Ruficoccus amylovorans: one gene and its partner. The protein of the gene in region 1 interacts with the protein of each later gene in a pairwise test. Links are inferred from orthologs where the notes say so. Each region holds a gene or a part of one and is shown in the gene's direction. Other genes may lie near its edges. The genes, in order: uvrB and uvrA.

Region 1 (3,212 bases):
TGTGTATGGGAGGTTGTTCTTGTTCAGGCTGCATGCTTGATTTGTTTTTTCAATAAATTTCTGAAATTATAGTATTTATTTCTTAATGCGTACTTTTAGATGTAGCTTCATTGTTTTGAAGATGCCTGGCGGGAAGCTAAAAGTGCTCAAAAAAAGAGCCACACCCGATCGGGTGTGACACCCCTGAAAAGACGGCTGGATGTTTCGTGGCTCAGCGCCGAGACCGGGGGGAGGGTTTCGACGATTGGCTAGCCAGTGCCGCTTGTTGACGAGCCCGGAGAGAACCGCTCCGTCGATTCCGAAACGGGAGCGGGAGCTTTTCGTTATCCGGAGCTTACGCTTTTAGGCTGACATCGTTGGAACTGGCACCGAGGCGTTTGCACAGCCGGAGCTTGCGGTTTGGGGGGAGTTGGGCAAGGCTGGGGCGTGCGTTTTGAACTGGCAGCCGAGTACAAGCCGATGGGGGACCAGCCCGCGGCTATCGACAAACTCGTGGACTCGATCCAGGCGGGCAACCGCTACCAGACCCTGCTCGGTGTGACCGGCTCGGGGAAGACCTTTACCGTGGCCAACGTGGTCGAGCGCGTGCAGCGGCCGACCTTGCTCATTTCGCACAACAAGACGCTCGCGGCTCAGCTTTATTCGGAACTGAAAAACTTTTTTCCCAACAACGCGGTCGAGTATTTCGTCAGCTACTACGACTATTACCAGCCCGAGGCTTACGTTCCGCAGACCGACACGTACATCGAAAAGGACTCGTCCATCAACGAGGAGATCGAGCGCCTGCGTATCGCCGCGACCAGTTCGCTCATCAGTCGCCGGGACGTGATCGTGGTGGCGAGTGTCTCGTGCATTTACGGCCTGGGCTCGCCGGAGGACTTCGAGGAGATGATGATCCCGATCCGCGTGGGCGAGGAACTGGGGCGCGATCACTTTCTGGAGCGGCTGGTGGAAAACCTCTACACGCGCAACGATGTCGTCCTCTCACGGGGGAACTTCCGCGTACGCGGCGAGGTGGTGGACGTTTTCCCCGCCTACATGGAGAGTGCGATCCGGATCGAGTTCTGGGGCGATGAGGTAGAGTCGATTCAGGCGCTTGACCCCCTGACCGGCAACACCGGCGAGCGCATGGAGCACTTCCAGCTCTACCCCGCGAACCAGTACATCACCCCGCGTCGCAAGCTCGAAACCGCCGTCAAGGCCATCCGCGAGGAGCTCGACGGGCGCGTGCACGAACTGGAGAAAAACCAGCGGCTGGTCGAGGCGCAGCGCCTGCGCATGCGCACCGAGTATGATATCGAGCTGCTACAGGAGATGGGCTTTTGCAGCGGGATCGAGAACTACTCACGCCACCTCAGCGGGCGCAACCCTGGCGACCGGCCCTGGTGCCTGATCGACTTTTTCCCGAAAGATTTTCTGCTCGTGATCGACGAGAGCCATGCGACCTGGCCGCAGATCGGGGCCATGTACAAGGGCGACCGTTCGCGCAAGGAGCGGCTGGTCGAGTACGGCTTTCGGCTGCCCTCCGCGCTGGACAACCGCCCCTTGCAGGCGAACGAGTTTCAGGATGTGGTGGGACAGACGATTTTTGTGTCGGCCACTCCGGCGGCCTACGAGCTGCAAAACTCCAGTGTGATCGCCGAGCAGGTTATCCGCCCGACCGGCTTGCTCGACCCGGTGATGGAGATCCGCCCGATCAAGGGCCAGGTCGAAGACCTCATCGGCGAGGTCAAAAACGTGACCGAGCGCGGCGAGCGCGTGCTCGTGACCACCCTGACCAAGCGCATGTCCGAGGACCTTACGACGTACTTGCGCGAGTCTGGCATCCGCGTGGAGTACCTGCACTCGGATATCGACGCCATCGAGCGGGTCGAGATTTTACGGAACCTGCGGCGGGGTGACTTCGACGTGCTGGTCGGGGTCAATCTCCTGCGCGAAGGGCTGGACTTGCCCGAGGTTTCGCTAGTGGCGATCCTCGACGCGGACAAGGAAGGCTTCCTGCGCAGCGAGACGAGCCTTATCCAGACCGCCGGGCGTGCCGCCCGCCACGAGAAGGGCCGGGTCATTCTCTACGCCGATGTGATGAACGACTCCCTGCGCCGGACGCTGGAGGTCACCGAGAAGCGCCGCGAGCGCCAGGCGGCTTACAACGCTGAGCACGGGATCACCCCGCGCTCGGTCAAGCGCGGCTTGCAGGCCAGTCTGCACGTGCCGGGCGCAACAGATGAGCCCGACATGGTCAACGTGGCCGAGGCGGGTGGCGACGAGGATGTGGCCGTTGTCCTGGCCGAACTGGAAACCGAAATGCTGGAGGCGGCGGCGAACCTGGAGTTCGAGCGGGCCGCTATCTTGCGCGACCAGATCGACGCACTCAAGAGCGGCGAAGCCAAAAGCGGTTTTTCCGGCCGCAGGAAATCGGCTTCGCGTAAAAAGAAAGGCACCGGGCGTCGCTGATGCCGCTGCGTGAGGACCCTCTCGCGCTCTCCCCAAAGAACTTTTGAGCCGGAACTTCGTTCCTTCGCAGGAATGGGGGGAGCCTTTAAATCCGGAGAGAATCGCTATCCCAGTGATGAGCACGGACCATTCAGTGGGTCCGTTTGCAGATCTCGGTGCCTTTGTGCCTCCGTGTGAGTTTCTTTTATATTCCCTCTTTTTTATCGAGCCGGGAGTTCGGTGGTAGGTATAAAAAAACAGGCGGACAGTAAACTGTCCGCCTGTTTGCTTGGTAAGATTAATAACGCTTAGCTTAGCGGATAAAATCGGTCAATGAAAGGCGCAGATGACCGGTTGCTAATTCCAAATCCCCAATTATTGCCTTAATGGCACCATCGCGCACGCAAACGATGGCCCACTTAGTAACTCGTGCCCTTGCGGGCTTTGGTGATTGTGCAACCTGATGCAAGATAACCGGTTGCCGGGTTTTTAAAACTCGCCGAGACGAGTGCTATTTTTTACGGGCGGTTTTGAACGCCGCTGCCGGTTCGCTGGCAACTACGCCGTCCGCGAGCCTTTCGAGATGAGTCGCAATGTAATTGGAACGATTGCGATTCTCCTCTTCCGCGAGCTTGTCGATACGCTCAACCAAGTTCTGCGGTAGGCTGATGGAGATTTGGGTTTTTCCGGGCGCACGCCCGTGGTTTTGTTTTCTTTGTGCCATATGCAGTGTGCTTATTGATAAACCTTTCTCTTTTACACTGGCAGAAATGATTTTC
Region 2 (3,683 bases), on another replicon or contig:
TCTTGGTCTGGCCGCTGACTTCGATCATGCGCTGCATGTTCTGGGCGCTCAGGTTGACATCGCGCAGATCGACTTCGACCGCGTGACGCTGGAAAAAGGCCATGGCTTCACGGCACCAGGGGCAACCGCGCTTGATATAGAGAATGGGGTGTTTCGACATCTCGTTTGTGCTTGGTTTTTATTGGCTTAAATCAAGCACGGCAAGACGGGTTCCGCAACCCTTTTCGGCGCTTTGCCCAAAGCCAAACAAACGTGACCGGGCTTGCGCTCGGGGCGAAACGGGGGCAGGTTAAAAGGATTTGCACAGCACGATGTCCGAGACCGAAAGCCAGCCCTGTATTCACATAAAAGGCGCGCGCCAGCACAACCTGCGCGACCTCGACCTGCGCATCCCGCGCGGGAAGCTGGTGGTGATGACCGGCGTCTCCGGCTCGGGCAAGTCGAGCCTGGCCTTTGACACCATCTATGCCGAGGGCTACCGCAAGTACATGGAGAGCCTCTCGGCCCGCGCCCGGCAGTACCTGGACCAGTTGCCGAGGCCGGACGTGGACTTTATCCACGGACTGCCGCCGGTCGTGGCTATCGAGCAGCGTACCATCACGGGCGCGAATCCGCGCAGCACCGTCGCCACGGTGACGGAGATCGCCGACTATGCGCGGCTGCTGTGGACGGTCTGCGGGGAGCAGTTCGACCCGGTGGACGGCGCGCCGATTGAGCGGCGTTCGCTCGACGATTGCATTGCCCGCATTTACGAGGAGCCGGAGGGGAGCCGCCTCATGCTTCTGGCCCCGGTGATGACGGCCAAGCCCGCCGTGTTACGCGAGGAGCTGCCCCGGTTGCGGCAGAAAGGTTTTTTACGCGTGCGGCTCGACGGGGAAATTCGCGAGTTGGCGGACGATAAGATTATCCCCTCCGGCAGCCGCGAAGTCACGGTCGAGGTGGTGGTGGACCGCATCGTGCTCGGGTCGGATCAGCGCGGGCGCATTGCCGACTCGTTGGAGCTGGCCTTCCGCGAGGGCGGGGATCGGGCGATTGTCATGGTCCAGCATGACAGGGAAGCCCCGTGGGGCGAGTTCCGGCTCAGCCAGGCGCTGGCCGGGACGCGCTCGGGCGTGGTGTACGAGCCGCTCTCGACGCGCTCCTTTTCCTGGAACAGCCCCGAGGGCGCTTGCCCGACCTGCGGCGGGCTCGGGCAGACCATGCAGTTCAGCGACGAGTTGATCGTGCCGGACCCGTCGAAGTCCGTGCGCGGCGGCGCGGTCAAGCCCTGGCGGCTCGGCTCCAAGGCGATGATAATTAAACGCAACGCCATCCTCAAGCAGCTCTCCGAGCAGTTGCCCTTCGACCGCAACGTGCCGTGGAGCGAATTGCCGGAAGAGACCCGCCAAATCATCCTGCACGGGGCGGGGGAACGGCTGTTTTCCTTCAAGCTCAAGGCGGGCAATGCCAAGCCCGAGGCCACGCCCTTTGCCGGGGTGATCGCGGATCTGGAGGAAAGCCGCCGCACGAGCAGCAGCGATGGCTTCCGCGCCCGGTTGATGGCGTTCCAGGTCACGTCGCTGTGCCCGGATTGCCAGGGGAGTCGCCTCAATGCCCGTGCGCGTAACGTGCGCGTCGAGGGCGTGTCGTTCACGGACTTTATCGGGCTCGGGATCGAGCGGGCGCGGGAATTTGTCTCCAAGCTCGGCGGGCGCAAGGGGCGTTACGAACCGGCCGCCGACGCCATTCGCGGCCTGCGCGAGCGACTGGGGTTTTTGACCGAGGTTGGGCTGGAATACCTTACGCTGGATCGCATCTATGCCACACTCAGCGGCGGCGAGGCCCAGCGCGTGCGGCTGGCTACTCAACTCGGCATGGGACTGGTCGGCGTCGCCTACGTGCTCGACGAGCCGAGCATCGGCCTGCACCCGGTGGACAACCAGCGGCTGATTGACACGCTGGTTGGCCTGCGCGACCGGGGCAACTCCGTGCTCGTGGTCGAGCACGACGCCGACACGATGCGCGTAGCGGACCAGTTGATCGAGCTCGGGCCGGGCGCGGGCGACCAAGGCGGCGAACTCATTTTCCAGGGGACGCCGGAGGAGTGCATGGCCTCGCCGCGTTCGCGGACCGGGCCGTTTCTTTCCGGCCAAAGCGAGATCATGCGCGACGCCCGTGTGCTGGAACCGCGCCACGGGATGCTGACTGTTATAGGAGCGCGGGAGAACAATCTGCGCGACCTCAATGTGGGCTTCCCGATGGGGCTGCTGACCGTCGTGTGCGGTGTGTCCGGCTCGGGCAAGAGCACGCTCGTCAACGACATCCTGGCGCGGGCGGCCGCCTTCAAGCTCAACGGTGCGAAGACCATCCCCGGCCTGCACAAGGAGATCGACGGCCTGCGCAACTTCAAGACCGTGGTGCGCGTGGACCAGGAGCCCATCGGGCGCAGCCCGCGCTCGAATCCGGCCACCTACGTGAAACTTTTCGACCAGTTGCGCGATCTTTTCGCCAAGTGCCCGCTGGCCAAGGTGCGCGGCTACAAGCCGAGCCGCTTCAGCTTCAACGTGCGCGGCGGGCGCTGCGAGAAGTGCCAGGGAGACGGCCAGATCAAGCTCGACATGCAGTTCCTCGGGGACGTGTTCGTGGAGTGCCCGAGCTGCCGCGGCCAGCGCTATAATCGCGAGACGCTGGAGATCCGCTTCAAGGGCTACAACATCGCCGAGGTGCTCGACATGACCGTCGAGGAGGCGATGAAGCACTTTCGCAACCAGCCGAAGATTTTTGAAAAGCTCGCCACGCTCGCTGCCGTCGGCCTGGGCTACGTCAAGCTCGGCCAGCCCGCCAACACTCTTTCCGGCGGCGAGGCCCAGCGGATCAAGCTCTCGCTCGAACTCTCCCGCCGCCAGCAGGGCGAGACACTCTACCTGCTCGACGAGCCCACCACCGGCCTGCACTGGGAAGACATCCAGAAGCTGATGGACCTGCTCTTCCAGCTTCGCGACGCGGGCAACACCGTTGTCATTATCGAGCACCAGCTCGATGTCATCGCCCTGGCCGACTGGCTGGTCGAGCTCGGCCCCGGCGGCGGCAAGTCCGGCGGCAACCTTGTCTTCGAGGGCACCCCCGCCGACATGACCCGCGCCGAAGGCTCTCCCACCGGCTCCGCCCTCCGCGCCGCCGGTCACGGGTGAGAGGGAGAAAAAGAAGCTCGCTCTGGGGTTGCGCCGGAGGGGGGGAGGTGTCACTTTGGCCGATTCATGAAACCTCAGAAGCGGAAGCCGGGCCGCAAACCGGTCGCCAGCGAGCTGCGCCACCGGATCAACGCCGGGCGGGTCGCGGTGAAAAACCAGATTGCCTTTTTCGAGAGCCAGTTCGGGCAGGTTGAGAGCCAGTGGAAGGAAGATGACACGCGGGTGACGTTCGCGGACTTTGCTATTTCTGAAAAGGTATTTACCGAGTTGCGCCGCTCGTTCCCGCATGACGATTTTTGCAGCGAGGAGTCGAATCCCGAGGACGAGGAGATGCTGCTGGAGGCTGAGTACGCCTGGATTCTCGATCCCATCGACGGCACGAACAATTACGCGCTGGGAATTCCGATGTGTTCAATTTCGCTGGCGCTGCTGCGCAACGGTGAGCCCGTTTACGGCTATATCTACGACTATGCCCGCCGCACGCTGATCGAGGGCGGGGAAGGCGAGGGCGTG

What was found.
Region 2: the proteins of uvrB (region 1) and uvrA interact in binary tests that used the Escherichia coli proteins (3 or more experiments, as listed by UniProt). The link is inferred for Ruficoccus amylovorans from one-to-one orthologs.

Annotation. Positions count from the first base shown.
Region 1 is NZ_JACHVB010000064.1:118,648-121,859, forward strand. The notes cover bases 42-2,940. They hold uvrB (excinuclease ABC subunit UvrB), read left to right. Parts: upstream 42-426; coding sequence 427-2,454; downstream 2,455-2,940. Outside these bases: H5P28_RS19155 (CopG family ribbon-helix-helix protein), read right to left, coding at 2,945-3,212. UniProt on the Escherichia coli protein: The UvrABC repair system catalyzes the recognition and processing of DNA lesions. A damage recognition complex composed of 2 UvrA and 2 UvrB subunits scans DNA for abnormalities.
Region 2 is NZ_JACHVB010000014.1:59,582-63,264, forward strand. Bases 1-3,370 are described here. They hold uvrA (excinuclease ABC subunit UvrA), read left to right. Parts: upstream 1-311; coding sequence 312-3,170; downstream 3,171-3,370. Other genes in these bases: H5P28_RS04805 (glutaredoxin family protein), read right to left, coding at 1-160; H5P28_RS04815 (inositol monophosphatase family protein), read left to right, coding at 3,237-3,370. In the rest of the region: more of H5P28_RS04815, read left to right, coding at 3,371-3,683. UniProt on the Escherichia coli protein: The UvrABC repair system catalyzes the recognition and processing of DNA lesions. UvrA is an ATPase and a DNA-binding protein. A damage recognition complex composed of 2 UvrA and 2 UvrB subunits scans DNA for abnormalities.